3 regions of the Paenibacillus sp. S02 genome follow, and region 1 is predicted to be linked to each of the others. Evidence: riboswitches for the same ligand, from Rfam matches in the RefSeq annotation. Region 1 holds a riboswitch; each other region holds the start of a gene.
What was found. A riboswitch is a leader RNA that binds a small molecule or an ion and turns the genes downstream of it on or off. The one in region 1 is predicted to bind glycine.

Region 1 (10,553 bases):
ACTCAACATTTGAAATATTTTGTCGCTTGCTGCCATTCCGTTCATAGCGATATGAAAGTAAGAACCCAGCAGACGCAGAGGAATGAAAAATTCTGCCGACAGCAAAACAATGATGATTGCTCCCGCCAAGCCAATATGGCCTGAAGAATATTCGCTTACCGCGACCAGTACACCCGCAGCGGCACCACCAAATGCGATAAGATCCATAATGGCCACGGAGTTAAGCTGCATTGTCAGCACTTTCATCGTCATTTTGCGAAAATCCTCAGCTGCTGTGTTCATTTCCTGATGTTTTTCCTGGTCTGTTCCGTACATTTTGAGCGTAGTCAGACCTTGTACATTTTCCAAAAAGCTGTGGCCCAGATTGACGTAACTGCCCCAATATTTCCGAAACAGCTTTTTAGCCATCCTCATAATGACAATGATCGACACTGGAATTAAGGGAACGCAGATCAAGAGTATAATGGCTGCTTTGAAGCTGACAAAAGAGAGGGTGATGAATAACGTTACGGGGGCAAGCAGACTGTAAAATAGCTGAGGCATGTATCTACCGAAATAGGTTTCAAGCTGCTCTACCCCTTCTACAGCAACCTGTATAACCCCCGAGGTGGAGGTATGATCTGTATATGCGGGTCCCATTTTGAGCAACTTGCCGTAAATTTGCGAGCGCAGCGTTTTTTTAGCATTTACCGAAGCACGATAGGATAACATACTGGCTGCATAATTGCTCAGACAGCGAACTGCAATAGCAGCAATAACAATGACCGTCATAGATAGAATCAGCTTGCGAGTCACTTGTCCTTCCCAAGCCTGCTGCATAACAAAGGCCATAGACAACACAGCGGCTATACTCCCCAAAAGACCGATCCACTGCACAAGCACACCCAAGACGATATATTTCCGAGAATGTTCCACTAGACCGAGCAGACGGCTGTCGACCATTTTAGACCTTTTTTTCAGAGTAGGTGCAGGTGAAGATGAAGACGTTTTTTCTGCTGCAGCGTTTCTCACTGTTCCGATTCGGAATATAAAGTAATAATATTTAAAAAGGATGACCAAGACGATGAGCGTTCTGCCCCACACATTAGGGGTGAAAATAAAGCCTGTAATCAGCATCGCTGACGCTAAGCCCAATGTCGTGATTTTCGTAGACAGCTTCAACGACCTTGTTTGAACAAAACTCTCTAGATGCTTTTGGTACAGAGAGGTATTCGAAAACCACTGGTGAATCCTTTCGGACCCCCGCATAAAGAAAAAGGTCGCTAGCAGCAGAAACGGTGTAGTCGGTAGCAACGGCAGCACTACACCAATAACTCCAAGCGCCAAAAATAAAAACCCTAAGGTAATATAGATCGGTTTCACTATAATCCTCCCTAATAGTTATAATAGTAATGATTTCATTTTAAAGATAATGATAATCATTATCAATATAAACAATTTAAGCAGGTTGTTATGTGATGTAAATCACGCATATAAAAATCCTCTTGAAGCACATCTCTACAGAACACGTTAGTGTTGATGTCGATGCTTTGTCTTCAAGAGGATTTCCGAAAGCAGATGTTGATAATTCGTTGTTTTATGAATTTATAATATCATATTGCTCCAATATCTGCCGATGTAACGGGTGATCTGCGGTTATGGAAGTATAACGCGTCAGCGCCACACCCAGTCCCTCACTGTGGATCACCTGCTGAAGCTCGACTGCCTCGGGGTCTTCCGTAATATCAAATTTACAGGCAGCCGCCATTCCTAACGACAGATGATCCGTCGGGATGCCATACTCCTGCGCTTGCAGCGCGGGACGTACAAGACGGTCATTGGGAGACAGCTTACGCAACGGTGAACGTCCGACTCGAGTAACATCGTCTGTCAGATTAGGGTTGCGGAAGCGATCCAAAATTTTAGAGATGTACTTCTTATGCTCCCCTTGATCCAAACTGAAGCGCTTCACAAGCACTGCTCCTGTCTCCTCCAGTGACCCTTGTATCGAATCCACCACCTCGCTATCCTTCATAGCCTCCTGAATGGTAGCATAACCTGCGTTATAACCAAGATAGGCTGCCACGCAATGCCCCGTATTCACCGTGAACAGCTTTCGTTCAATGTAAGGTTCTAGATCCTGCACGTACAGGATACCTTCGATTTCTTCATGCTCAGGTGCCATTTGCGAACGATCCACCACCCACTCGTAAAAAGGCTCTACCTGCACATGCAACGGGTCCTCGTGGTGCTGGATCGGCACAATCCGGTCTACAGCAGCATTTGGAAAATACACCGAAACCTCAGCCTTGGCACGGGTCGCCCCATCCAATAGGGCAAAAACATGCTCTTTCAGTTGGGCGCTGCCTCCGATTGCATTTTCACAGGCAATCACATGCAGTGGACTTGCTCCTCGCTCTACCCGCCGCTTGATTCCCTCCGCAATGCCTGCTGCTATGTGCTTGAGGATGCTGACCCCTACTGCGGTCGTTACCAGATCAGCGAGGTCTACCGCATCGGCTACAGCCGCTGCATCCTTGCCGTCAATCGCCGTCACATTCGTGACCAGCTCCGTATCCTTTGTATCATTGGCTAACTCTACGGTGTATTGTTTACGACGACGTAACTCGGATACAAGGGTGTCGTTGACATCTGAAAAGACAACCTCATAGCCTGCACGCGACAGAATCAATCCGATAAAGCCGCGACCGATATTTCCTGCTCCAAAGTGGACGGCTCTCATAGCTCCATCTCACTTTCGAACAGATCTATAATTTCCTGTGGGGTCACCGCGTTGCGAAGTTTATCCATATTTTCTTCCTCCGCACACACCACAGCGATACTCGTCAAAATCTCCATATGATCGCCGCCTTGTGCTGCAATGCCGATTACCATGTATGCTTTTTCTTCCCCAAAATCTATGCCTTGCGGAAACTGAACGATAGAGATGCCTGTGGATTGAATAAGCATCTTGGATTCCTTGGTGCCATGTGGAATAGCCAGCCCGTTCCCGATATAGGTGGACACGATCTCCTCGCGTTCCAGCATCTTGTCAATGTACTCACTTGAAATATGTCCTGCATCCAGCAGGATTTGCCCAGCCATACGAATCGCCTCATATTTGTCTTTGGCGGTTGCGTTCATTTTTACTTTGTCTATCGTCATAATACTCACGGTAGGTTCCTCCCTGTCCCTAATTTACTGTGGAAAAATTCAGCTAGTTCACTCGATATATAATTGACAATATGATCCCTGCTACCGTGTTCCAGTAGCGTAACCATGTCTTCCTGCAAGAGTAATGCACTAATCTCGCTCAATACCTCCAAGCTTTCTCTCGGCAGCTCACGAGGTCCCAACATGAGCAGCACGCATTCTACTTGTTCGCCTGTATCCGCCAGCAGCGACTCTGCCAGCTTATACAAGGTAAGCGAAGGCTTGCGAATATAGTGGCTGCGCGTATGAACTAAAGCAATGGAGGTATCAGAGATCACCTGACTACCTTGGCGCTCTCTTTCCATGAGCTGTGCAGCAACCGCAGAAGGCTCTGTAACATTCCCCCGCCCCGCCTCCAACATGCATATAGCCTCTACGGTCGCCGCCATATCCATCCCCTGATTTTCCAGCGGATACACTTGAAATTGCTGTACAATGTGTACAATTTCCTCAAGACTTTTCCGCAGACCGGTAAGCCACTCCATATCCTGACCAGGCTGAACCGCCTGTTCCTGCTGATGGTCATTGGGATGATTGAGTGTAATATGCTGGATGAATTGACGCAGGCGATCACTCTCCTCCTGCGTCAGCAACGGGCTGATCTTAAGATACCGATCCGGTTCAAGCGGTAGCTCTACTGTCGAAATGATCAGATCATAATCCTCCTTGGGAAGCCGCGCCGCTTCGTACCATGAAGCCCTATCCACAATTTTGATTTGTGGCAGCTCTTTGGCGAGCCTTGTTGCCAGAAGTCTGGATGATCCAATGCCGCTCGTGCAGACTACGATGGCCCGCACCTCCCGCCGCAATTGTCGTAGCCGCTCCAGTGAAGCGCCGAAATGCATGACGAGAAATCCGATCTCTTCATCTGGCACTTTCATTTCTGTCATGTCCGCCGCAGCCTTTTTCACTGAGTCGAATAAGCTGCTGTAATCCTTGCGGATTTGCTGAAGGAGGGGGTTGCGAATCGACCTGCCTTCCTTCAAACGTTTGAACACCGGGGCCATATGGGCAATCAGTCCTTCACGCAGAACACGGTCCTCTTCCAATGGCGTGCCTGTCTCTTCCTCCACACGACGAATCAACTCATGAACCGACTCCAACAGTACGAGATCGTCCAGCGGCAGTAGCCGGGTGGAGTGATCCTCGGCATCACGAAACAGCAGCCTGAGATAAGATCGTTCCGGCTCTGGAAATTCAATATCCAGCGCCTCTGACAACTCCGTGCATATGCGTTCCACCATGGCTGTGCGAAGCATGATATTTTCATCTGAATCTGTTTTTAAATATGAGGGAAGAGGATCCATAACATACCCGAGTCGCAGACGTGCCAGCGAAACGCAAATTTGAATCAGCAGCTCCATATATTTGCTTTCCACCATGTTTTCCAGCCATTTTTCATGGGGCTGCCAGAGGGCCTTTTCCACAATCAGCAGGTTCCCTCTGCCAATCATCTCCAGTAACTTGTCGGCGACACGGGTTACAGAACGAAGTTCTTCCCGGACTGAAAACAGATCAGATTCATCCAAATATTCGAGAGCCAGCTCGGAAATCGCCCGTCTTTTGTCTGTCTCCCGTCCTGTAATCTCGACCCCGTACCCCCGTCTGCGCACAAGCATGAGTCCACGTTCCTCAATCCAGCCTTGCAATTCGTCTAGATCATGACTGACCGTAGTTACCGTGACTTTCAGATCTGAAGCCAGCGCCAGCAGCTTGATCGGCTCCCGTGTATCCAGCAGCATGCAGAGAACCACGATCTTTCTCTCCTCAGCCGAATATTCGTCTGACTTCGTATGCAGCAATTGCTTTCGCAGGCATACAAGCTGAGCAGGGTCAGCATCAATACAGATACCGATCCCTGACTTTTTCTCCAGCTTCACCTCATGAGCTGCCAGCCAATGCTCGACTGCGCCCAGTTCCCGATGAACCGTCCTTGTGCTGACATTGATCTTCGTGGCAATTTCCCCGGCTGTAACCTCTTTGGACTGCTCCAGAAGATATTCCACGATGTCACGTTGTCGTTTCGTAATATTCATAAGCGCATACCGTTCCTTCCCAAGCTCATCCCTCCAAGCAGGAGACGTACACTGCATACAGTCCGCCTGATTACGACGGGGATTAAGAATCGGATTTCAGACGTTCAACCAGCGCTTCGTATTCAGGGCTCTTCAGAAAATTGTCAATGGAAATGTGCTCAGCATTCGGGGCTACTGTTTTAGCCCGGTCTGTCAACGTTTTTTGCGTAATGACAATATCCGCATCCTGTGGAATTTCACTGATTGCCGTATTCGTAACTGTCACGCCTACGCCCGCCTGCTTCATTTTTTTGCGTAAAATCGAGGCGCCCATAGCGCTTGAACCCATACCTGCATCACAGGAAAAGACGATCTTGTTCACTTCGGATTTATCCTTGAGCGTTCGATCTGCGACAATCTCGACAGCACGATCAGATTCGTGGTTATCTTCCATTACAGTGGCGTTAGCACTTGCACTCTTGCTTTGATTTTTCATATCTTTCAGGCGAGATGCAGCTTCCTCCAGCCCCTCTTCTTTTTGCTTACTAGTCTTGAGTAACACTGCGGCAACAGCAAAGGATACGACCGCAGCAGCGATCACCCCGCTCAGCATTGGCAAATATCCGCCTTTTGGCGTCATTAGAAAATAGGCGATGATGCTGCCCGGTGAAGGAGCAGCAACCAGTCCGGCACCTGTCAACATAAAACAGAAGGTTCCCACAACACCCCCAGCTATAGCAGCAAGAATCAAAATCGGCTTCATCAAAATATAAGGGAAATAAATTTCATGAATCCCGCCGAAAAAATGAATGATGACCGCTCCAGGAGCCGACGACTTCGCAGAGCCTTTGCCGAACAGGCAGTAGGCCAGCAAAATACCGAGCCCCGGCCCAGGGTTAGATTCAAGCATGAACAGTACGGATTTGCCTGTTCTTGCAGCTTCCTCCAACGCAATCGGACTCAATACTCCGTGATTCAGCGCGTTGTTTAAAAATAATACTTTTCCGGGCTCAATAATGAGGTTGACAAGCGGCAGTAGCCCTGCGTTCACGAGGAACTGTACCCCTGCCGACAATACTTGACTGATCATTTGTACAATCGGGCCGATCGCCACATGGGCAAGCAGTGCTAGAATGGCACCGATAATCCCGGCCGAAAAGTTATTGACCAGCATTTCAAAGCCTGATCTGACCTTGCCTTCAATGGCCTTGTCGAACTTCTTCAATATCCACGCAGCCAGCGGACCAGCTACCATCGCGCCCAGGAACATCGGGATATCGGCTCCCACTATGACACCCATCGTCATAATGGCACCAATCACACCTCCACGCTGTCCATGAATCATCGTGCCCCCTGTATAACCGATCAGTAGCGGCAACAAATAATTTTTCATCGGGTCAACCAATTGTGCAAAACCTTCGTTTGGGAACCATCCGGTCGGAATAAAGAGTGCCGTAATCAGCCCCCACGCAATAAAGGCTCCCATATTTGGCATAACCATACCGCTAAGAAAACGGCCAAAACGCTGTACGGCGACACGAGTGCCTCCTTTTGAACTTGGCTTTGCGTCCAATGTACTCATATTCAAATCCTCCTTGTAGGTAAGCATCACTACCTTTTCTTAAAATTCATACTAAATGACAGCGCTATCTTCATCAACGAAATGAAAACGCACTTTCGTCATGAACGTTGATGACAACATTTAAATTTAAATTATCCGGGAAGGTATTATACCTGCATAATTCTTCTTAATATGACCTGTAGCTATAGAAATTAGTCGAAAAACCGTGCTGGATTATGTATGATTCTTATATGGGAAAAACCCTCTAAGTCAGAATAAAACACGTAATTACGTTTGCAAAAAGACAAAAAAATAGCCGCTACGTCAAATCATAGCGACTATTTTATACAAAAATCGAGCAGACAATTAACCCTCTTACTCCATACTACAATGCTCCATTACTGCTCATCGGAAATCAACTGCTCATACTGATCCGCAGACAGTAGCTTGCCCAAGGCTTCCTCCACATCTTTATCCATCTCTACTTCGATCATCCAACCTTTGTCATAGGGAGATTCATTCACTAGCTCAGGCGTACTTTCCAGCGTTTCATTCACTTTTAATATGGTTCCCGTCACCGGAGCAAAAAGGTCGGATACCGTCTTCACCGATTCAATCGTACCGATCTCCGCTCCCTGCTCAATCGTTGCTCCCGCCTCAGGTAATTCTACAAAAACAATATCACCCAGTTGATGCTGTGCAAAGTCTGTAATACCAATCCGCACCGTTCCATTCTCTGTCCGCTGAACCCACTCATGTTCGTCTGTATACCAAAGTTGCTGCTTCACTTCACCCATTCTGTTCCCCTCACTTCCATATGAATAAAATCGCTTTTGCTCACCTGTATTAGACAGGTTAAGATTATGACAACAAGAACACTCATGTCAATAATACTAACAAAAATACTTCATATCACCTCATATAGCGTACTATATAAAAAATGATAGCTTATAACAAACGCTTACATATCCTTATTTATATATTAAATGTTTTTTCTATTATTTTTGATGACATTTTTATTGACATTTTGAATGAATTTGCGTATTAATGGGTTATAGCAAATGCTTTGGGAAACACACCGACAACTGCAAACGCGGATGAACGCGGAGGGAGAGACTGCCAAAAAGATTCGCATAGCTGTTGCCGCTTGTGAGACATAAGTGCACGCGAATCGGATCAAGTTGTTATCTGCAAAGCCAGGTAATATACCGTTGATCCCGAAGGTAGCGCCGAAGGAGTAAACCTGCATTGCAGGTGAATCTCTCAGGCAAAAGGACCTCTGCCGGACGCATCTCTGGAGAGCATTCGCTATTGGAGCGGATCACCCAAGGGGAAACCCGGTACATACCGGGGTAACTTTCTGGTATCAAGGACAGAGCTGAAAAAAGAGTGTAGACTGCCGTCTATACGTTTTTTTCGGCCTGTCTTTTTTGTTTAGCCGATCACACCGGATAGGAGTGGAATAATGACTAATTTGCGAAAAACACCGCTATATTCGTCCTACGGGACGCAGTCTGGGGTTCGTTGTATTGACTTTGGCGGCTGGGAGCTCCCCGTTCAGTTTAGCGGCATTCAAAAGGAGCATGAGGCCGTCCGGCAACGTGCGGGTTTATTCGATGTATCGCATATGGGCGAATTTTTGGTTGAAGGCAAAGAAGCCGAAGCTTTTCTGCAAAGGGTGACCACGAATGATGTCAGCCAGTTGGAACCAGGTCAGGCACAATATTCACTCCTGTGTTACCCCGATGGAGGTGTAGTAGACGACCTACTTGTTTACTGCAAAGGACCGGAACGCTACATGCTCGTTGTGAACGCATCCAACATCGATAAGGATTGGGATTGGCTAATTCGCCATATGCCTGCATCCGTTCACATGGAGAATGTGTCTGATGCGATAGCATTGCTAGCGTTGCAAGGACCGGGGGCAGCACGTATTGCCGCAGCCGTGGCAGATACGGACATTACGAATCTGGCATCTTTCCGCTTCCATGAGAATGTGCCATTGTTCGGAGCAAAAGCACTTGTCTCACGAACCGGATATACGGGCGAAGACGGTTTTGAATTTTATATACCTGCTGCGGAAGCACCAGCCGTATGGGAGGGTTTGCTTCGTTCCGGTGAGTCGTATGGGCTGATTCCCGCTGGACTGGGTGCTCGGGATACACTACGCTTTGAGGCACGGTTGCCGCTATACGGTCAGGAGTTATCTGCCACGATTTCACCACTCGAAGCTGGTCTAGGTTTCTTCGTCAAGCTGAATAAAGGAGATTTTATCGGTAGAGAAGCACTGCAACGTCAGAAAGAACAAGGGATTCCTCGCAAATTGATCGGGCTGGAAATGATTGATCGCGGTATCCCACGCGCCCATTACCCGGTATTCGCAGAAGGACAACACATTGGTGAGGTCACAACGGGGACTCAGTCGCCCACCTTGAAGCGTAATCTGGGCCTCGCCTTGGTGGACAGTCGTTTTAGCGCCCTCTCCACACCGTTGGAGGTTGAGATTCGTGGCAAACGCCTGCGTGCCGAGGTGGTGGCAGCACCCTTTTATAAACGCCCGCACTGATCTTAAACTCTTTTTATTTCTATAAAGCAAACATGTCAGATATTAACTTCTGGTTTTTTCATCTCACACACTTTTTTATTAGCTAATTTACGTTTAAAATTTTGCTTTTCGAAAGGAGTCAGAACCTATGAAGCAGCATCGTTATCTCCCTATGACTGAACAGGATCAAACCGAAATGCTGCGTGTGGTCGGTGTATCATCCATTGATGATTTATTCAGTGACATTCCAGAGGCCATTCGATATCAAGGGGAACTGCCTCTTTCTTCTCGACTCGATGAGAAAGCCTTAACCCGCCACTTGGCTGAGCTGGCCGGACACAACGCCAATACAGACACACATGCCAGCTTCCTTGGCGCAGGAATTTATGATCATCATATTCCGTCCGTCATCCAGCACATCACTTCACGCTCGGAATTCTATACAGCCTACACCCCCTATCAGCCGGAAGTAAGCCAAGGCGAGCTACAAGCCATTTTCGAGTTTCAGTCGTATATTTGCGAATTGACGGGCATGGCTGTAGCTAATGCCAGCATGTACGACGGAGCGACTGCACTGGCGGAAGCGGGCTCACTGTCCGCCGCAGCTACCCGCCGTAAACAGCTTATCGTATCAAGGTCCGTCCATCCGGAGGCACGTCAGGTATTGGCAGCCTATGCACGCGGTTTGGATTTGGACATCGTGGAGATCGGCTGTTCGGACGGCGTAACGGATGTTGATGCGTTAGCGGCAGCCGTATCGGAACAGACCGCGGCTGTTTTGGTCCAAAGCCCCAACTTTTTCGGAGCCGTGGAAAACCTGAAGCCGATGGCTGACCTCATCCATGCGCACAAAGGTCTTTTGGTCGTCAGTGCCAATCCACTAGCACTTGGCTTGCTGGAAACACCCGGCAAACAGGGCGCGGATATTGTGGTAGGAGACGCGCAGCCACTTGGCATCTCCTCTTCTCTCGGCGGTCCGACCTGTGGATACTTTGCCGTTTCTCAGGCACATATGCGCCGTATCCCCGGCCGTATTGTGGGTCAGACCACAGACCGCAACGGTAAACGCGGCTTCGTGCTGACCTTGCAAGCGCGGGAACAGCATATCCGCCGCGAAAAGGCCACCTCTAACATTTGCTCCAACCAAGCGTTGCTAGCTTTATCTGCATCTGTATACTTGTCTGTCATGGGTAGACAGGGGATCAAGGAAGTAGCCGAGCTAAATTTGCATAAAAGCCGT
Region 2 (10,553 bases), 180 kb from region 1:
CTGGCATACGATTTTGCGATTACGTCCGAAGAGTTGGCAGGCAACGAGCATACGATTCTGCTGGAGGAGGAGATTTTTCTTGGCGTACCAAATTCTCACCCTCTGAGCACTCAGAACACCGTATTCCTGAAAGATCTAGAGGATGAGAAGTTTATCAGCCTTACACCTGGTAATTCGCTTAGGAAAACAACGGACCGCTTTTTTACTCATATCCCTTTTGAACCGAACACCGTCTTTGAAAGTGATGATCCGGCTACGGTAAGAGGATTGATTCAAACGGGACTTGGCATCTCATTTATTCCTTCTATCCTGTGGAGAAACATCGTAACCGAAGACATCAAGCTGCTTCAAATCAGGGAACCTCGATGTATGCGAACAATCTATCTGTCTTATCCTGCTGGGGAACTGCACACCGATATAGAGAAATCGTTCTTCAAATTCATCATTGGATTTTTCCAGGATATTGCCCAGCATTGACGATTTAGATTCCTTTTGACATAATATTTGCCTTATTGTTTTATCATTCTTCGGATTAGTAGGATCAATATCTTTAGAGTATTAAATTTCTATACATGCTTTGTTTCAAATTTTTTGTTTTTGGTTAAGGCAATGCACATAAATGGGTAACAGCTTCATATGATGGAGCTAAACCATTTACAACTTGTTTAGCAGGCAGATTATCTCAGACAGCAAGGAGGGAAATGATGTGAAGACAGTACAATGGCTGGTATTATGTCTTGCTTTTCTCACGATGTTCAGTGCTTGTAGTGGACCCTCGTTCTCTGAAAGTCAATCATCTGAAACTAATTTGTCAAACGGAAAAAAGATAACGCTTACATTGTGGTACTGGAACCGTTCTATTGACGATGAACTACTCGCCCAAGCGGAAAAACAATTTCCCAATATTGAATTAAAAACTCAAAAAATAGGCGGTGACTTCAAAGCCAAACTGAAGACAACGCTCGCAGCTCGTTCCGGTGAACCAGACATCGTAGCTCTGAACGATTGGATGGTGGAGCTGTTCCCAAGTGCGGATCGTTTTTATGACTTAAAGGAACTCGGAGCAGACCGCTTAAAGGATCAATATTTGGAATGGAAATGGAATCAGGGGATCACTCCTGATGGTAAAATGATTGCATTTCCCATGGATACAGGACCTACCGCCCTCTTCTACCGAAGTGATCTGTTTGAACAAGCAGGCTTGCCTAGTGATCCTGAAAAGGTTAGTGCCTCCATTCGCACATGGGATGATTACATGGCGGCCGGAGAACAACTTCGCCAGAAATTCGGAAGCCGTTCATTCTTGGCTGACAATATTGTAAACGTTTACAATCAGGTGCTCGCTCAGCATACAAACCTTTACTTCAAGCCGGATGGCAGCTATATCGGCAATCAATCTCCTGACATCCGTCTGGGCTGGAAAACCGCTGTCGATTTCCACAAGAAGCATCTGCTCGCCAATGCGGATGGCTGGACTCCCGAATGGAACGCTTCGGTCAATAATGGAAAAATCGCCTCTTTTGTAGGGGCTATCTGGATGAAGCAAGTTCTCACAGAGGCCGCGCCGGATACAGCGGGCAAATGGAGAGTCGCCCGTGCTCCTGGAGGAGACGGCAACCTGGGTGGTTCTTTCATTTCTATCCTCAAATCCAGCAAACATCCCAAAGAAGCCTTTGAAGTCCTGACCTGGCTGCAAAACCCGGAACACCAGCTGGAAGCCTACCACAAAATCGGACTGTTCCCGTCCACTCCCGGCGTCTATAACGATCCTATCATGGGGACACCCGAGCCTTTCTTTGGTGGTCAGGCCACCGGACTCATCTTTGCCACCTCCGCACGTAATGTGAAAAGCAGCTATTTCGGCGAGCGCTATCCTGTCATCCACGGCATTGTGACCCGTCGCCTTGCTAATGTCGCCAAGCAGGATGCCAATTCCGATGCATTATGGACGGAAACCATGGATCGAATCGAACGGGAATTACAGCGATAAAAACAAAATTCAAAAAAGGCGTGTGGACATTATGCTGAGAGAAATCTGGAAGCACCGTGCCGTTTATGCTGCGATCTCGCCGTTTTATCTGCTGTTTGGCATCTTTGGACTGTTTCCGATTGGTTTTTCATTATATCTAGCGTTTCACAAATGGGACGGGATCGGAGACATGACCTACAACGGCTGGGGCAACTTTCGCTACCTTGTAACAGATCATGAATTTTGGCAGGCTGTAGGCAACACCTTTGTGATCTGGGTGTATGCAACGATTCCGATGCTATTCTTCGCACTGATTATTGCCTTTCTGCTTTATGCCCCTTTTGTGAAAATGCGCACCTTATGGCGAGTCGGATTCTTCCTGCCAAATGTGACGTCTATTGTGGCTGTTGCCATCATATTTAGTGCCTTATTTGCCAACAATTTTGGATTTCTCAACTACCTTCTGCAACTCTTGGGGCTACCCATGGTTCAATGGCTGAATGTGCCATGGGGTATCCAAATTGCCATTTCTTCTATGGTCGTATGGAGATGGATGGGCTATAACGCAATCATCTATCTGGCTGGACTCCAGAGTATTCCGCATGTGCTGTATGAGGCCGCCAAAATAGACGGGGCAACCGGAGCGCAAGCTTTTTTCCGCATCACTATCCCTATGCTACGCCCAGTCATTCTGTTTACGGTCATTACGTCCACCATCGGCGGTATGCAGCTCTTCACCGAGCCACAGGTCCTGGTCGGTAATGACGGCGGTTCCGGGGCAAGTGGTATGACCATCGTTTTATACCTGTACCGCGAGTCGTTCATTAACAACTATTTTGGATATGGTGCAGCCGTCGGATGGGGCATGTTCCTCATCATTGCTCTATTCTCCATCATAAACTGGAAACTCGTTCAAGGTAAAAAATAACGATGGGAAGGAGCTTCACAACATGATGCAGACACGCGCAAAATCCTTTGTTTTATATGCCGGATTGTTGGTGGGAATCATCCTGTCGATGTTTCCATTTTACTGGCTGATCGTCATGGCAACCCGTACAACCTCAGACATCTATCGTTTTCCACCGCAATTGTGGTTTGGCAGCCACTTCTTGGATAACATAACGAGAGTATTGCAACAGATTAATTTTGCTGGAGCCTTTTTTAATACCCTTTTTGTAGCCGGTTCGGTTACCCTATTGGTTCTGTTTTTCGATTCACTAGCAGGTTTTGCATTCGCCAAGTTTGATTTTCCGGGCAAAAAAGTGCTATTTATCGTTCTGCTAGCTACGATGATGGTCCCTTCACAACTTTCGCTTGTCCCCTCCTTTGTCATGATGGCCTCCTTTGGATGGGTAGGTACGTTCAAAGCGCTTATCATCCCGGGGATGGTAAATGCCTTCGGCATTTTCTGGATTCGTCAATATGCGGAAGAATCCATTCCAAAGGAACTGCTGGATGCGGGCCGGATGGACGGATGCAGCTTTTTTCGACTGTACTTGAATGTAGCACTGCCTATTCTACGTCCTGCGTTCGCTTTTCTCGGCGCATTTACCTTTATAGGAGCCTGGAATGATTATTTATGGCCACTAATTGTCTTAACGGATGAGCGTAAATTCACACTCCAGATTGCACTGTCACAATTGAACGGGATTTACAATACGGATTATGCGATGGTCATTGCGGGCACCCTGCTGGCTGTACTGCCACTTATTATTTTATTTCTTTTCATTAGCCGCCAGTTTATTTCCGATCTTGCCGCCGGAGCGGTCAAAGATTAGATTTACTTGAATTCCCTTATTCATTTCATGTATAATGGTTAATCGTCATTTCAAATAGCTTACATGATGAAGTTAGGTATCCAACAGGAAATCAGGTTAAGCGATTTACGATTTGAACATGAACTATGAACTGAGGGGAACTTACCAGATGAACAAATTCACATATTATAACCCCACCAAATTAATTTTTGGAGACAATCAAATTGAAGAACTGCAGCAGGAGCTGCTGAATTACGGCAAAAACATTTTGCTGGTATACGGAGGTGGAAGTGTCAAACGAAATGGTCTGTATGACCAGGTATTAAACGCGTTAGAGCCGCTACATCTGAACATTCATGAATTGTCCGGCGTAGAACCGAATCCGCGCTTGTCCACCGTTAAGAAGGGCATCGACATTTGCCGAAACGAAAAAATCGACTTCTTACTTGCAGTAGGCGGTGGAAGCGTTATTGATTGCACCAAAGCCATCGCAGCAGGGGCTGAATATGACGGCGATGTGTGGGATATTATCAACAAAAAGCACATGCCGACCCAGGCTCTGCCATTCGGTACCATCCTCACACTCGCCGCCACCGGTTCAGAAATGAATCCGGATTCTGTTATCACCAACTGGGAAACGAACGAAAAATACGTATGGGGCAGCGCGGTGACGCATCCGAAATTCTCGATTCTGGACCCAAAAAACACCTTCTCTGTGCCACGTGATCAGACGGTATATGGCATGGTGGATATGATGAGCCATGTGTTTGAGCAATATTTTCACAATGTTAAAAATACACCGTTGCAAGATCGTATGTGCTTTTCCGTGCTGCAAACCGTGATCGAAACTGCACCTAAGCTGCTGGAAGATTTGCACAACTACGTGCATCGTGAAACGATTTTATATGCCGGAACGATTGCCCTTAACGGAACACTGCAAATGGGCTACTTCGGGGACTGGGCTTCGCATACGATTGAACATGCATTATCCGCTGTATATGATATTCCTCATGCCGGCGGTCTGGCGATCCTGTTCCCCAACTGGATGAGACATACGGTGGATCAGGATGCTGCACGCATGAAGCGGCTGATGCTCAGCATATTTGATTTAGAGACCACTGGTAAAACGGATAAGGAAATTGCTTTGGAGGGGATTGATCGCCTGAGTGCATTCTGGACAAGTCTCGGTGCCCCTTCCACCCTGGCCGATTACAATATTAATGATGAGCAATTGGAAAAAGTCGCAAACATTGCAGCCCGTGAAATGGAATACGGAGGCTTCGGTAATTATAAAAAGCTGAATCAAGAAGATATTTCAGCTATTTTGCACGCATCGTTATAACATTTAAAAGGGAGTGTCCTCAAGCCTGTGATGGCTGAGAGCACTCCCTTTTGAAATTTATGAATTAACCGTTTGTCCTTTTTCTTCTACTTGAATAGCTGCCCCTACACTGGCACCTGCAAGAATGCCCTTTTTCTTATTAGAATTCAGAGAATCCATATAGGTTCGGGTTTCTGCGACTACAATTCCTGATAAGCCGAGCAGTGCAATCAGGTTCGGGAAAGCCATCATTGCGTTAAAGATATCTGCCAGCAGCCAAATCGCATCCAGTTTAATGAACGCGCCCCCGGCAACCAGTACGATGAACAGATAACGGTATGGCTTAATCCACTTGACCCCAAGCAAATATTCAACACAGCGTTCCCCGTAATAGTTCCAGCCGAGCATGGTGGTGAACGCGAACATAATCAGAATGATTGTGAGCAGTTCTGCCCCCAGCGGGAATGCGCTGGAAAATGCTTGCTGAGTCATCAGGCCCGCATCGGTAGGCCCGCTCCACACACCACTAACCAGTAGCGTCAACCCAGTCATCACACAAATAACCATCGTATCAATAAACACGCCTGTCATGGAAATTAGCCCTTGCTCCGCAGGCCATTTGGTTTTGGCAGCTGCAGCTGCAATCGGTGCGCTTCCCAATCCGGCCTCATTGGCAAAAATACCTCTGGCTACCCCACTTCGCATCGCTAGCATAATCGTAGCTCCGGCAAATCCGCCCGTTGCAGATGTAGTTGAAAATGCCGAATGGAGCACCAGCGCAATTGCGGCAGGAAGTTGGTCAGCAAACCGAATCAGTACGATGAGACAGATCAGTACGTACAAGCCTGTTTTAAAAGGAACGACCTTCGTCGATACCTTGGCAATGCTTTTGAGTCCTCCAATAGTAACAAGTCCTGTAAGGATAGCAATAATCAGTGCTGTTACAATGGGCGGAACGCCAAAACTGTTTTCAGTCGAAGATACAATCGCTTTGACCTGCGGAAACGTTCCAATCCCGAACAACGCTACCAGCATGCCTGAAAAAGCAAACAGCATCGCCAGCGGTTTAAAACGGCGTCCCAGACCTTTCTCAATATAATACATCGGGCCGCCGGAAAATTGCCCATTCCGATCCTTCACCCGGTATTTTACCGCAAGTACACCTTCCGCATATTTCGTCGCCATCCCAAAAAAGGCGGCAACGACCATCCAGAACAAGGCACCCGGCCCGCCCAGCTTAATGGCTGTCGCTACGCCGACAATACTTCCTGTGCCAACTGTAGCCGCCAACGCTGTACTCAAAGCCGCAAAACTACTTACATCCCCGCTGCCTTCATTCGGTGCCTTACCGATCAGCTTGATCGCCAGGGGCAGGCGGAATACCTGCAGCATCTTCAAACGTATGGTCAGCCACAACCCCGTTCCCATGACAAGAATGATGAGAGGCGCCCCCCATATCCAACTGCTAATCGCTTCTAACACATGTACCAAATTCATTTCAACCCGCTCCTCCAGCATATTAGAAAACAAAAAAGAGTCAAATCCGCTGATTCGACTCCTGGAGAGGTTAAAGGCACGAAAAAATACAACCATCTTGCGCAGGTTTCTGCCTCTAATAGCTTATAAAAAAGCCTAGGGCATTCCCTGTCACAGGTTATTCGCGTCTCTGTCCTTTTGCCTGAGAGTTTAAGCAGATGTTCTCTGCGGTGCACCTTCGGCGCCCAATTAAGGGTCTCTCCAGAGTTCTGTCCGTTTACGGTCCCCGCTTGTTGCTGTAATCAGCCTAAGCACCTGAGAGTTTTGCCCCTTCGGTCGGAACTTTCGTTCCATCTCCCGCAAACATCAACCAGACATATGAAATTTTTATTTATTATACAGAAAACTTTCAGCTTATTACAAGTGAAAAGTTTGTGAAACCCTCTGAAATATTATTATTATGTCTATCAAAAAAGCGGGTACAGCAGATTGCATCCTTAGGATGTCCTCTGCTATACCCGCCCGAGACGATATGGAATTACAATTCTTCACCATTGGTTGCAATCACATTTTTATACCAGTTAAATGAGTCCTTTTTGGAGCGTTTGAGCGTTCCGTTACCGTCATCATCCAGATCAACGTAAATAAATCCGTAGCGCTTGGACATTTCGGAAGTAGACATGCTCACAAGGTCGATAGGACCCCAGCTGGTGTAGCCAAGCAGATCAACACCGTCGGCAATCGCTTCCTTCATTTGAACAATATGCTGACGCAAGTAATCAATACGATATGTGTCATGCACAGATCCGTCTTCTTCTACCTTATCATAAGCACCTAGGCCATTTTCCACGATAAATAGCGGCTTTTGGTAGCGGTCATATAACGTGTTCAGCGTAACACGCAGACCGATCGGATCAATTTGCCATCCCCAGTCAGAGGACTGTAAATATGGATTTTTCACGCCACCAATCAGGTTTCCTGCTGCTTTCTCACCTTCTGGACCTGCAGAAACGGTCAAGGTCATGTAATAGCTGAATGAGATATAGTCGACCGTGTTATTTTTTAAAATTTCGGCATCCCCTGGTTCTGTGTGTATAACAACATTATTTTCTTCAAAATAACGATTCATGTAGTTGGAATATTCCCCACGGGCATGCACATCCGTAAAGAACAGGTTCATCTGATTTTCATGCTGGGCTTTCAGTATATCCTCTGGGTTACACGTATGTGGATAGCTTTCCAAACGAGCTAGCATACAGCCGATTTGAGAGCCCGGGATGATCTCATGTCCTCGTTTTGTCGCCAGTGCACTAGCTACAAATTGATGATGCAGTGCTTGGTATATCGCTTGTTGTTTGTTTTCTACGCGGTCAATAACCACCCCGCCACCGGTAAACGGACTCATGGTCATTACATTGATTTCATTAAAGGTCAGCCAGTATTTTACTTTATCCTTATAGCGTGTGAACACCGTTTCGGCATAATTTACGTAGTGCTGTATAACTTCACGACCCAGCCAGCCATTATACTTCTGAGTCAAACCCAGCGGTGTCTCATAATGTGACAATGTTACCAGCGGTTCAATACCATATTTGCGCAGCTCATCAAATACATTGTCGTAGAATTGCAGTCCCGCTTCATTCGGCTCGGCATCATAGCCATTCGGAAAAATCCGCGACCAGTTGATGGACATACGAAATACCTTAAAGCCCATTTCCGCGAACAATGCAATATCTTCTTTGTAGTGGTGGAAGAAGTCCACACCTTCACGCTTTGGAAAACGGGCATTGACTTTGCCTGCCAAAATGTCTTCGAGTCGCTCGGACGAAATCTCCATAGCATGATCGTTCTTGCGCTCTGCTTTGGGTACATAGGCAACCATGTCCGCACTGGACAATCCTTTTCCATCTACGTCAAAAGCGCCTTCCAATTGGTTAGCTGCGGTTGCACCACCCCACAAGAAGTTTTTCGGAAATCCTTTTAGCGTCTTCGTCATGGTATAAAAACCCTTTCCGTATTTAAGATTTTTACTTTGGTCAAGTAATCCCATCATGTGCTGCAAATGTGAATCAATACCTAACGGTAACCGTTCTCCTTTGAAAAGCATTGACAGATGCTTTAAAATAGACGTAATGCCTTCATAAGCATCCTAATCGTTGTAACGCGTTTCATGTCAAGTATTTTTTTCTTATGTGAGGAGAAGCACCATGTCGAATCTTGATCAAATTGCAAAACTGGCGGGCTTTTCCAAAGCTACGGTATCCAGAGTATTAAATCAGTCACCCCATGTCAGTCACGAAACAAGAACTAAGATTTTGAAAATCATGCAGGAATTAGATTATGTTCCTAATCGGAATGCCATTTCTCTATCCAAGGGTCAGACGCTTCAGATCGGTATCATTACTTCAACTATTAATGAAATTGTTCTCGCTTTTCTGGACAGCTTTGTAGAAGTAGCCGGCCAGTATGAATTCCAAACCATTATTTATACTTCGGGAGAAGACAAAAAGAAAGAACTTCAAGCCTTTGAGGATTTAAAAAGAAAAAGAGTCGATGCGCTGGTCATCATTTCCTGCGTGAATGACACTGATTTTTTGAGCACCTATTGCAAATATGGCCCGATCGTTTCGTGGCAACGAATGGAGCATACCGATATTCGCTCCGTCGCTATGGATCAGTATGAAGGATATATGTTAGCACTCAAACATTTGATACAAAAAGGCTATACTCGTATAGCCAATGCTTTTGGTCGTCCGAGCAGCATCAATACCCATAGCAGACAACGAGCCTACGAACAAATCATGAGTGAGCACAATCTGCCAGTGTTGCAACACTGGAATCACTCTTCTATTTATAATATCCGTGATGGCGAACAGGTCGTACGGGATTTGTTACAGCGTCGGGAAGAATTCCCAGAGGCTATTTTATGTGCTAACGATTATGTAGCAGTGGGCATTCTCTGCGAAGCACGCAGACAACGGCTGAACGTACCAGAAGATCTGGCGATTGTCGGATTCGATAACACGGAGCTGGCGCATACAATGGGGATTACAACGATTCAAAACCCCATCATGGCTCAAGCACAAAATGCTTTTTTCATGCTTTCCCCTCAGCTGATTGGACGCCAAATGGAGCTTCATTCGCTAGAGTACAGCCTCATTGAACGTACGACCACGTAAGGTAACGATTTACTTGCAAATTAGGCAAAAGGGCCTTGATATGAAATATTTTTTGTCGAATCAGAATAAAATATGTTGAAATCGCTTTTTTTTGTGCTACAATAGCACTATATCGAAGGATTGTGACCGGTGATGCGGGCAATGCCTGAGTTCAATTGAGTGCTATTGCTAACAATAGTGTTGAATTGTGCTTAGGCATTTTTTATTGGTAAAGGATGGGAGGGGGAACTTCAATGATTATTGAGAAGGTGCTCAATAACAACGTCCTATTGACTAAAAACGATAAAGGCAAAGAGGTCATCGTGATGGGAAGAGGTATTTCCTTCAAAAAGGTGGCTGGCGATCAAGTCGATGATGATAAAATAGATAAGATTTTCATGTTAAATGAAAACGAGTTCACGGCTAAACTAACTGAGCTGCTGAACGATATTCCAGTGTCTCATCTGGAGGTCGTGAATGAAATCGTAACCCATGCAACGGAAGTGCTGGATACGGAGTTAAGCGATAATATTTATTTAACGTTGACCGACCATATTCATTTTGCCATACAACGGCAAGAAAAAGGACTGGCACTCCAAAACGCGATGCTGTATGAAATTAAACGCTTTTACAAAAAAGAATTTGCAGTTGGACTGGATGCTCTCCAAAAAATTGAAAATACGCTCGGAGTAAAATTGGGCGAAGATGAAGCGGGATTTATTGCATTGCATATGGTGAATGCACGGATCGACGGTAACGAAATGAAATCTACACTGAAAATGACCGAGATTGTCCAACATATATTGAACATTATTACGTATCATTACGGAATTGTGCTGGATGAGTCTTCTTTTAGCTATTCGAGATTTTTG
Region 3 (10,553 bases), 2.0 Mb from region 1:
GTCGATCCGTTCAATCTGCCGCAGGTCATGTGGGCTTTATCCACCAAGCTGCATCCGAAGCATGATGCGGTCATTGTTCCTGGTTTGTCTATTTTACCGCTTGATCCCGGCTCTGATCCGGCAGGTATGACCCACAAAATGATACTGGATGCGACGACACCTGTGGCACCGGATATTAGAGGCCACTACTCGCAGCCGCTTGATTCCCCGCTGGGTGTAGCGGAATGGGAGAAAAAATTGAGCCAGATGCTTCGCTAACTATTTTAAAAATAAAGAAAGATTAAAGGAGTGCTGACAGATGCATATTTGTCCCCGTTGTGAGTCCAATCGTTCAGAAGTTGTTTCCCGTTCGCCGGTTGAAGGTGCCTGGGAGGTTTTGTTGTGCCCTGTATGCCTGTTCACATGGCGGACCTCGGAACCGAATAGCATTACTGATCCAGCAAAGTATAAAGCGGCTTTTAAGGTAAATCCCAAAGATATTCTGAATGCTGCTCATGTTCCTCCTATTCCAGAGCGGAAATAGGGTCGTTCGTAAGTAGCCGTAAATTATGGTACTTTGAAGTTATAGGCCAAATGTAAAGGGGATTATACTTCATGCAGACACCAAGGATCGGTAAGGAACTGTTCACGCTACTGGACGGCAAGGTATTGGAGGACAAGCAGCATGAAGCCATGATGCTGCTGACGGTCACGGAGGATCAGTGGCCGCACATAGCGATGATTAGTGTGGGTGAGGTTGTAGCGCTGGACGAGGGAAATTTGCGTCTGGCACTATGGCCGGGTACGACCACGACGGGCAACATGATTCGGACTGGGAAGGCGACGCTTGCGGTATTTACCGGAGGAAAAGCGCATTATGTGCGGTTGTCGCTGGAACATCTGCCTGCTTTGCCTGGAGCCAAGCATGTACGTGAGCGATTTGCGGCTCATGTTTTTGCAGCCAGAGAAGATTCAGCCCAATATGCGGATATCTTGACAGGTGTCACGGTTCGTCTCAAGGAACCGGAATCGGTGATCCATCGCTGGAAGGAAACGGTGGCTGAGCTGTTAATGTAAAGCCATCTGATTATGACAAATAATCTATGTATTTACCAAGTTTACCGTTAAAATAAATGCGGGGAATAAGCGCTTACAAGGGATCACGCTGAGCTTGTTGGAACAGGAAATTAGAGTGCGAGGGGAAGTTTGTTTCTTTGAAGGAAAAATAGGAGGGATGAATATGTCTCGTTTTGACAAGGTAGACCAACTATTGAAACAATTCGTAGCAAATGGGCCGGCAGGTTGCGGTTGTGCCATTGCCCAGAATGGTAAAGTGTTGTATGAAGGGTATCATGGATATGCTGATCTGGAAGCCCGAAAGCCAATCACTGAGGATACAGTGTATCGATTGTTTTCCATGACAAAGGTTGTTGTCTGTGCGGCTGCACTTATGCTGTACGAACGTGGGCAATTTTTGTTGAATGAGCCTTTGTATGAATATTTTCCCGAATATCGTAATGCGCATGTATTCAAAACCGCTCCTAACGGATACACCTACGTGGATAAGGCGGAGAAACCCATTTTAATTAAGCATATATTCAATATGAGTGTGGGTCTTCCTTACGCTTCCGAGCCTTCAGAGACAGGACGGGCAATGCAAAGGGTCCTTACAACGTTAAAGGAAAAGCAGGGGAAATATGATCTGCGCACAGAAATTAAAGCGCTTTCTGAGATTCCGCTTTCTTTTGAGCCGGGCACACGCTGGTTATACGGATATGGACATGACCTGGTTGCAGGTCTTATTGAAGTGATTTCAGGTAAATCATTAGGGCAATTCCTAAAGGATGAAATATTTGATCCGCTTGGAATGAACAATACAGGTTACCGATATCGTGGAGATATTGAATCGCGAATGGCCTCCTTTTACCAACGGACAGACGCCGGAGAGCTAGAGAAAATAGAGGGTTTCTTGGATGAGTATCATCAGCCAGATGCTATATATGAAAGTGGGGGCGCAGGTCTGTATTCGACAGTTAAGGAGTACCTTACATTTTCACAAATGCTGTCGAATGGAGGTATGGTAGATGGTGTGAGGCTATTAGGGAGAAAAACCATTGATTTAATGCGCACCAATCATCTGAATACAGATCAATTGTTGGATTTTACTAATTCATATCATACAGGTTATGGTTACGGACTGGGCGTGCGCACGTTAATTGATAAAGCGGCTGGGCATGCAAATAGTTCTATTGGAGAATTTGGCTGGACGGGAGCAGCGGGCACTTGGGTTTCTATAGATCCAAGCGAACAATTCTCCGTCGTTTATATGCATCAGCTGTCTCCTAGTATGGAAGAATACCATCATTTGAGAGTTCGCGCAGCAGCTTATAGCTGTTTGTAAATGCGAGATTGTGGATCTGTTGAGAAAACTCTTCACTATGGCTCTGAAGCTACACAAATTGTAATGTCTAATCTTTATCAAAAACGATCTAGTTAATAAGGACCAAATTTCCTTCAAAGCCTAAACTATTCTTTTCCATATGACGACATAAAACGTAGGTGTAAGGATTTTGCGAAATCCTTAATTTAAGTTTTGAAATGGGAGGGAATTAGATTTTGAAGAATAGATGGTCCGGTTTTCTGGCGTTGGTCATCCTGATCTCAAGTTTTACATCATATGCAGGGTTTGCATCTGCTGCGGATGCGGTGCTTTCCAAGATTGTCCTTTCCTCTAACGAGGTAACTTTGCAGCAGGGAGATACGGCTGCGTTGACGGCTACTGCTGTTTTTAGCGATGGGACAACCTCGAATGTAACCGTAAGCACGGATTGGAAAAGTGATAATACAACTATTGCTACCGTGTATAACGGTACAGTTTCGGCCAAGGCTGAAGGGGAAGCCACCGTGGTTGCGACCTATAAAGAGAAGGTGCAATCGGTTCAGGTGCATGTAACGAAAAAGGTTAAGGCGCTGACATCCAGTGTACAAAGCCTGAACTTGCGTTCAAGCGGTACAGGACAGGTTGATTTGACAGCGACATACAGTGATAATACAACAGCTCAGGTTTCGGGTGATGCTACTTGGACCTCCGATAATCAAAAGGTAGCAACAGTAGTTAACGGATTGGTTACCGCTCAGGGAGCAGGTACAGCCAATATTAAGGCCGTATATGGTCAACAGACCATAACCATTGCTGTGCAGGTGGAGCAGGTTAAACGTCTCGATGTCAGTTCATCAGAGGTTTCTCTTTTGTTGAAGGATGCTGAGAAGGTTAAACTTTCAGCGACGTTCCCGGATGGATCGGTACAGGACGTGACAGAGTCCGCTGAGTGGAGCTCCAGCAATGCAGCTGTGGCGGATGTACTGAAAGGCACCATTACCGGCTATAGCGCGGGAAAGGCGACAATTACAGGTAAATATGGCACGATGTCCGCTACGATTTCGGTAGATGTCGATCAAACGAATAAGCTGAAAGCCAGCGAATCCAATATTTTTCTCCGTCTGGATGAATCTAAAAAAATACAAGTTTCTGCCGTTTATCCAGATGGGACGGTAACGGATATCACAGATAAAGCTACTTGGACATCAAGCGATGAAAAAATTGCGACTGTGAATAAGGGAACGATTATGGCCATTGGAGCGGGTTCGGCTACGGTGACCGCTAAGTATGGAGATAAGACCGTTTCGATCAAGACAGATGTCGAAACCTCCAGATATCTGGATTTGAGTGAGGACAAGCTGAGCCTGAATGCCAAGGAATCCAAAAAGCTCAAGCTGACCGCAACGTACGTAACAGGTACGGAAGAAGATATCACAAGTAAGGCAGAGTGGAAGTCCAGCAATGAAGATATCGCTTTTGTCAGCGCGGGAGAAGTCACAGGTTATAAAACAGGTGAGGCTACCATCACCGCTTCTTATGGCGGCAAAACAGCTACAGCTACGGTATCTGTAAATGTACCCGGTGATCTGTCTTTGTCCTCCAAAACGGCAACGATTGATATTGATGAGGACTATACTGCAACTTTGACAGCTACTTATGCGGATGGACGTAAAGAAGACGTGACACAGGATGCAGAGTGGACTTCAAGTGCGGAAGATATTGCTTCCGTGTCCAAAGGAACGATTACGGGTAAATCCGCTGGTAAAGCGGTTATTACAGCGACCTACAACGGCAAAAAACTGACAATAAACGTACAAGTGGGCCTTGTAGATCGTCTGGAAACAGACTCGCGTGTAATTGCGCTTGGTGCTCAGGAAACGAAGCAGCTGAAAGTAACAGGAGTTAAGAGTGGCGGTACAAAAACAGATGTAACCAAGGACGCCACTTGGACAACTAGCAATGTAAAAGTGGTTGAAGTTAGCGAAGGTTTGATCAAAGCGAATGGTAGCGGTAAGGCAACGGTGACTGCTTCATATGGCAAGCAAAACATTACGTTTACGGTAGAAGTGGACGTAGCGCAAAAGATTGAAGCGGATGCAATCGCGCTATCGCTCAAATCTGGAGATCAAAAAACCATCGCGATTGTGGTTAAATCCAGTGATGGTAAAGAAAAGGACGTTACGGCCCAAGCGGAATGGAAAACGTCTAATTACAAGGTAGCCACTGTTAAAAAGGGTCAGGTTACTGCGGTTAGCTACGGTAAAGCTAACATTCAGGCGAAGTTTGGCGGGAAGGTAATCAGCGTACCCGTGGATGTTGATACGCTTAAATACCTGCAAACAGACGAAGTTGCTTTGAATTTGAAGGCAGGACAGCTGGCTAAGGTTACGGCTACAGCCACGTATAAGGATGAGTCGGAGAAGGATGTTTCCAAACCGGCAGTCTGGTCCTCGTCCAGAATTGTTGTTGCGACCGTCAAAGACGGTAACATTAAGGCACAGGGCAAGGGCAAAGCTGTAATTACTGTGAAATATGCAGGTAAAATGACGAAGGTACAGGTAACCGTTCAGTAAAACAAAAGAGCAAGCATACGTCCAAGGACGATATGCTTGCTCTTTTATTTTAAGGAGGCTACCGCTTATAAATTATGACTTTTCCTTCTTGGTCGGTGTGTTGCGTGTAAGTGATTCGGTCAAACGCTTGCCAGTCGGCGTCTGGGCCAAGCCGCCTTTGGCGGTCTCGCGGTGCTTCGACGGCATCGCACTGCCGACTTCAAGCATCACGTCGATGACTTCGTCAGACGGAATAGCGCTGCGCACACCCGCCAAAGCCATGTCCGCTGCGGCAAGTGCAGTCACGGCTCCCAGCCCGTTGCGCACGATGCACGGAATCTCCACGAGTCCGGCGACGGGGTCGCAAATCAGGCCGAGCGTGTTCTTAAGAGCGAGACCCACGGCGTGAACAGCCTGTTCAGGCGTACCACCGCGCAGCTCGACCATAGCGCCAGCCGCCATCCCGATAGCTGAGCCAATCTCAGCCTGACAGCCTCCCTCCGCGCCAGAAATGAAGGAGTTGTTGGCGATCACGTAGCCAATGGCTCCAGCGGCGAACAGGCCGTTCACCATATGCTCATCATCCCAGCCGAACCGCTCCTGCGCACTGATGAACACACCAGGGATAACCCCGCATGAGCCTGCGGTAGGCGTGGCGACAATGCGACCCATGGATGCGTTAACCTCCGACACGGAGAGGGCATAAGCCATGGCGAGCGCGGAGGCATCACCGGAGCAGGTTTCCCCTGACCGCAGATACTCGGCTAGGCGCTTGCCGTCACCGCCCGTCAATCCACTGCGGGATACGGTGTCTTGTGTCTGACCGCGATGAACGGCTTCCTTCATGACTTCATAATAATCAGACATTTGGCGAAAGATTTCTTCCTCCGTTGTATTCGTCTCTTGTACCTGCTCTTGAATCATCAAGCGGCCAATTGTGGTGGATTCTTCAGCGCATAAAGCGCTGATTTCATGCAGATGGCTAAACCGCATCGGATTCAGCTCCTTTTTTCAAATTAATCATCTTAATTTCATACATATGAGGTAAAGAACGCAGTTCCGCAATCAGTTCAGCTGGAGCAGAACTGTCCGTTTCAATGGCGGTGAGTGCTTCACCATCCCGGCCTTTGCGATCTACGTGCATATAGGCAATGTTAATGTGGGCCGCGCCCAGCGCTGAAGTTATCGCGCCCAATGTACCGGGCTTATCCGAGTGGAGAAGCACCAGCGTAGGCAGCTCCCCGGTCAGATTGACCCGGAATTCGTTAAGCTGCTGGACATGGATGCTGCCGCCGCCGATGGAGGAGCCCAACAGTGTGCGCTGATCCTCGCCCTTCCACAGCTCGAAACGGACAGTGTTCGGATGAGGCGCGGGGAGTCCGCTGACGGCGAATTCCACGGCCATCCCGGCTTGCTCTGCCCATTGCTCGGCATCCGGAATCCGGTGATCGTCCGTATCGTAATTAAGCAGCCCTGCGATGAGCGCCAGGTCTGTACCGTGTCCTTTATACGTATCGGCAAAGGAGCCGTACAGTGTCATGCGGGCACGGTCAGGCTGCGTCCCGAGCCAGTGCCGGGCAACGCGTGCGAGCCGTACCGCGCCTGCGGTGTGTGAACTGGAAGGTCCGGTCATGGCCGGACCGATAATAGAAAATACATCTTTGAAACGCATGGTGTGGCCCCCTGTATGTTCTAATACCATACTTTATGGTATTTCCGCGTCTTTGCGCGGTTATGACGGTTCCTAATGCTGACGCACAATGTGAGCACAAAAAAGGACAGGATAAGGAAGTTTCCCTTATCTCTGTCCTCGTTACCTGAGAGTTTCGTGCGGTGTTCTTACCGCCTTACCCCTTGGGTGGCTTGCGCTCTCTCCAGAGTTGCGTCAGATGACGATACATGGACCTGAGAGATTATCCGCCAGCCGGGTGCTGGCGTCTTGCTCCTTCGGTGCCGCCAGAGTGTAGGCTCCCTGGACAGACTCTCCCGTCATCTTCATTCGCGTATAACGTTCTACATGTCTTTCTTAGCGTAATGTATGCCGTGCTCGGTGTCAATCACAGGTTTAATTTTTACATAAGCAGGTGCGTTTCCAATAAAAAAGATTAAAATTTACATAATTATGGATGAAACCAGGAAGGAATTAGAAGATTGGCGGCTAATCTGATAAAGGACAAGTATATTTATGGAAATCATAGGAGGGATATTGACGTATGGTAAAAGGCTTGCGATTCACAGCTTCACGCTTAAAAGGGATGTTGCATCTAGCAGCGATCGTATCACTGCTGATTGGGATCCTCGTTCCATTCGGTCAGGTCAAGGCGGACGGAGCCTTGACAGTAGCTGAAGCACTTCAGCGCCAAAGCAGTGGAGGTACGGTGACGGTGGAAGGTTACATCGTCGGACATGCTACCGGATCGAAAACGGCTAACTTTTCTTCTCCGTTCGCGAATGATTTTAACGTACTGATTGCCGATCAGGCAAATGAACGTAATACGTCTAATCTGTTGGATGTACAGCTGACTTCAGCGTACAGAGGGCAATATGGGCTATCAGGCCATCCTGAGCTGATCGGCAGCAAAATTCGTGTGACGGGTACACTCGGCGCCTACAATAATTTTGGTGGAGTGAAAAGCCCAAGCGCTGTTGAACTTGTGAACGGAAGCGAGCCGGGTGAACCAGGTGAACCTGGCAACCCGGGTCAACCTGGTACTACATTGCCGGATGGAAAAGGCAAAAAGGTGCTGTTCGATAATACGCACGCACAGACCGCTGGTGCAGCAGATTGGGTCATTGAAGGCGCCTTCTCCGACTTTGCCAATGGACTGCGTAATGTAGGCTTTACGGTAGACCAATTGAACCGTCCCATTCCTTTTACTTATGGAGAGCAGGCCATAACATATGACAAGCTGCGCCAATATGATGTGTTCATTATTGGTGAAGCGAATGTTGCCTTTAAGGCATCTGAGCAGGCTGCCCTGCTGCAATACGTGAATAACGGGGGGAGCGTCTTCTTCATCTCCGATCATTATAATGCGGACCGTAACAAAAACCGTTGGGATTCCTCCGAGGTTATGAATGGCTACCGTCGTGGAGCCTATACTAATCCGGCCAAAGGCATGACTGCAGAAGAAGCTGCATCACCGGCGATGCAAGGATTAACAAGCTCCGATTGGCTGGCGACCAACTTTGGCGTTCGTTTCCGTTACAATGCGCTTGGCGATGTGAATGCTACCGACATTGTAGCCGCAGATCAATCTTTCGGCATTACTAAGGGTGTGCGCTCGATTGCAATGCATGCAGGATCTACGCTGGCTATTATTGATCCTACCAAGGCTAAAGGCATTGCTTATATCCCTTCAGGCACGAAAAAATGGGGGAATGCGGTAGACCAGGGAGTTTATAACGGCGGGGGCCGTGCGGAAGGACCTTATGCTGCTATCTCCAAGGTAGGTCAAGGCAAGGCAGCGTTCATCGGTGATTCTTCCCCTGTAGAAGATGCTACACCGAAATATGTGCGTGAGGAAAACGGACAGTCGAAGAAGACATATGATGGTTTCAAGGAAGTGGATGATTCCACCTTCCTGGTACAAACGGTCCAATGGCTTGCATGGAAGCAGGACTACACGAAATTGTCTGATGTGGCAGGCTTGACTCTGGATCAACCCACGAAGCTTCTGCCATTCGAGGAGCCTGCGGCTTCCACAGAACCGCAGCCTGAGCCTTGGTCTGCTCCGGCAGCAGGCTACAAATGGTACGATCCTAGAACGTTCAAGTCTGGCTCCTATGGAGCGGCTTCTTAATTATCGCCAGAAGCTCAATGTGAGCTGGTATTAGTTAGTCGTTTGGTCCCTGCAGAGGGATCAGGCGACTTTTTTTTGTAATGAAAATTAACCTGTGGTTGGTTATTTCATTACATTTTGTGCCAGAAAGGCCGCGCTACTGCTGGATCATTGATTTTTTAAATGATGTTGATAGCATAATCTTAATTGATATATCCATATACTGGTGATAGGATGTATTCAAATTATTCCGACAAAAACGGTATGTAATGTTCATGAGAGGTTTTAAACATCAAACATGGTGAGAATAAGCGGGACAAGACCATGGAGAATGGAGGAAGCGCGCATTGAATACCGAACCCGTGTTGGAAATTAAAGGATTATCCGTATCTTTTCGCATCAAGGATCAATATCACCCCGCAGTCGACCATCTAGATCTGACGGTCAACCCCAATGAAGTGCTGGCTGTAGTCGGAGAATCCGGCTGTGGCAAAAGCGCGCTGGCGCTTTCGATCGCACAACTGCATGACATGGAACGCACACGTGTAGAGGGAGAGGTCCTTTTTAAAGGTACGGACCTTAACCGCCTTTCTTCAGGGCAAATGAATAAAATCCGCGGAGCGGGCATTGGCATGATCTTTCAGGACCCGCTGACAGCACTCAACCCATTGATGAGCATTGGCAAGCAGATTGAGGAAAATCTTGATTATCATACGTCACTATCTACGAAGCAAAAAAGGGAACGTGTGCTGGAGCTGCTGGAAAGCGTAGATATACCGAATCCTGTGCGTGTGTACGATCAGTATCCGCATGAACTGTCAGGAGGGATGCGTCAGCGTGTGATGATCGCGATTGCCATAGCTTGTCGACCTTCTCTTATTATCGCAGATGAACCAACTACTGCGCTCGATGTAACGATCCAATCGCAAATTCTCGACTTGCTCAAACAGCTTCAACAGGAGACCGGAAGTGGAATTATCCTGATTACGCACGATCTTGGTGTTGTGGCAGAAGTAGCTGACCGCGTGGTGGTCATGTATGCCGGAGAAATCGTGGAGAGCGCTGATGTTTTTGAATTATTCAGGCATCCACAGCATCCGTATACGCGTTCTTTGCTTGCTTCCATGCCGGGATCGCATACCAAGGGGGAATCACTGCATGTCATCGGCGGCATTGTTCCCTCATTACAAGATATCCCCCGCAATAGCTGCCGCTTTGCTCCGCGTATTCCCTGGATTCAGCAGAGAGTGCATGAAGACCATCCCCAACTAAATGAAATTTCCCCTGGACATTGGGTCCGTTGTACATGTTACCAGCATTTTCATTTTGAAGACGAGGCAAAGGGGGAAGCTGCTCATGGCACTACTGGAGTTAAATGATTTGAGGGTCCACTATCCGGTGCGCGGTGGTTTCTTCCAGCGTGTCGTCGATCAGGTGAAAGCAGTGGATGGCGTGTCGATCAGCATTGAGGCAGGCCAGACATACGGGCTGGTGGGAGAATCCGGCTGTGGAAAAACGACGACAGGCAGGACGATTATCGGTCTAAATAAGCTGACGAGCGGACGGATTCTTTTTAAGGGAAAGGACCTTGCGGCTCTGAGCCGTAACAACCGTCATCCGCTGCGTAGAGACATTCAGATGATTTTTCAGGACCCCTACTCTTCGCTCAACCCGCGCAAGCGCGTATTGGATGTCATTGCTGAACCGCTGCGAAATTTTGAAAGGCTGAGCAGTGAGGAAGAACGGAGGAAAGTACAGACGTTGCTGGAAAAGGTCGGCTTGAACGCCGATGCAGCCTACAAATATCCGCATGAATTTTCCGGGGGGCAACGGCAGCGGATTGGGATCGCGCGTGCGCTG

Region 2: linked by a shared signal. The riboswitch ahead of KAI36_RS20630 (alanine/glycine:cation symporter family protein) and the one ahead of gcvT (glycine cleavage system aminomethyltransferase GcvT) in region 1 are both predicted to bind glycine.
Region 3: linked by a shared signal. The riboswitch ahead of sdaAB (L-serine ammonia-lyase, iron-sulfur-dependent subunit beta) and the one ahead of gcvT (glycine cleavage system aminomethyltransferase GcvT) in region 1 are both predicted to bind glycine.

What each region holds. Positions count from the first base shown of each region.
Region 1 covers NZ_CP073682.1:4,470,306-4,480,858, forward strand. The annotation lists gene KAI36_RS19795 (DUF454 family protein) at 1-1,362, opposite strand, end outside; gene KAI36_RS19800 (mannitol-1-phosphate 5-dehydrogenase) at 1,577-2,722, opposite strand; gene KAI36_RS19805 (PTS mannitol transporter subunit IIA) at 2,719-3,153, opposite strand; gene KAI36_RS19810 (BglG family transcription antiterminator) at 3,150-5,228, opposite strand; gene KAI36_RS19815 (PTS mannitol transporter subunit IIBC) at 5,311-6,789, opposite strand; gene gcvH (glycine cleavage system protein GcvH) at 7,167-7,565, opposite strand; glycine riboswitch at 7,959-8,057, shown strand; gene gcvT (glycine cleavage system aminomethyltransferase GcvT) at 8,234-9,334, shown strand; gene gcvPA (aminomethyl-transferring glycine dehydrogenase subunit GcvPA) at 9,462-10,553, shown strand, end outside.
Region 2 covers NZ_CP073682.1:4,651,916-4,662,468, forward strand. The annotation lists gene KAI36_RS20605 (LysR family transcriptional regulator) at 1-477, shown strand, start outside; gene KAI36_RS20610 (ABC transporter substrate-binding protein) at 707-1,990, shown strand; gene KAI36_RS20615 (carbohydrate ABC transporter permease) at 2,022-2,897, shown strand; gene KAI36_RS20620 (carbohydrate ABC transporter permease) at 2,920-3,747, shown strand; gene KAI36_RS20625 (iron-containing alcohol dehydrogenase) at 3,896-5,068, shown strand; gene KAI36_RS20630 (alanine/glycine:cation symporter family protein) at 5,126-6,544, opposite strand; glycine riboswitch at 6,704-6,798, opposite strand; glycine riboswitch at 6,817-6,893, opposite strand; gene KAI36_RS20635 (glycoside hydrolase family 1 protein) at 7,062-8,519, opposite strand; gene KAI36_RS20640 (LacI family DNA-binding transcriptional regulator) at 8,731-9,702, shown strand; gene licT (BglG family transcription antiterminator LicT) at 9,936-10,553, shown strand, end outside.
Region 3 covers NZ_CP073682.1:440,207-450,759, forward strand. The annotation lists gene KAI36_RS01975 (non-oxidative hydroxyarylic acid decarboxylases subunit C) at 1-258, shown strand, start outside; gene KAI36_RS01980 (non-oxidative hydroxyarylic acid decarboxylases subunit D) at 299-523, shown strand; gene KAI36_RS01985 (pyridoxamine 5'-phosphate oxidase family protein) at 595-1,056, shown strand; gene KAI36_RS01990 (serine hydrolase domain-containing protein) at 1,220-2,380, shown strand; gene KAI36_RS01995 (Ig-like domain-containing protein) at 2,596-4,932, shown strand; gene sdaAA (L-serine ammonia-lyase, iron-sulfur-dependent, subunit alpha) at 5,005-5,904, opposite strand; gene sdaAB (L-serine ammonia-lyase, iron-sulfur-dependent subunit beta) at 5,894-6,583, opposite strand; glycine riboswitch at 6,795-6,910, opposite strand; gene KAI36_RS02010 (DUF6359 domain-containing protein) at 7,125-8,714, shown strand; gene KAI36_RS02015 (ABC transporter ATP-binding protein) at 9,041-10,072, shown strand; gene KAI36_RS02020 (ABC transporter ATP-binding protein) at 10,050-10,553, shown strand, end outside.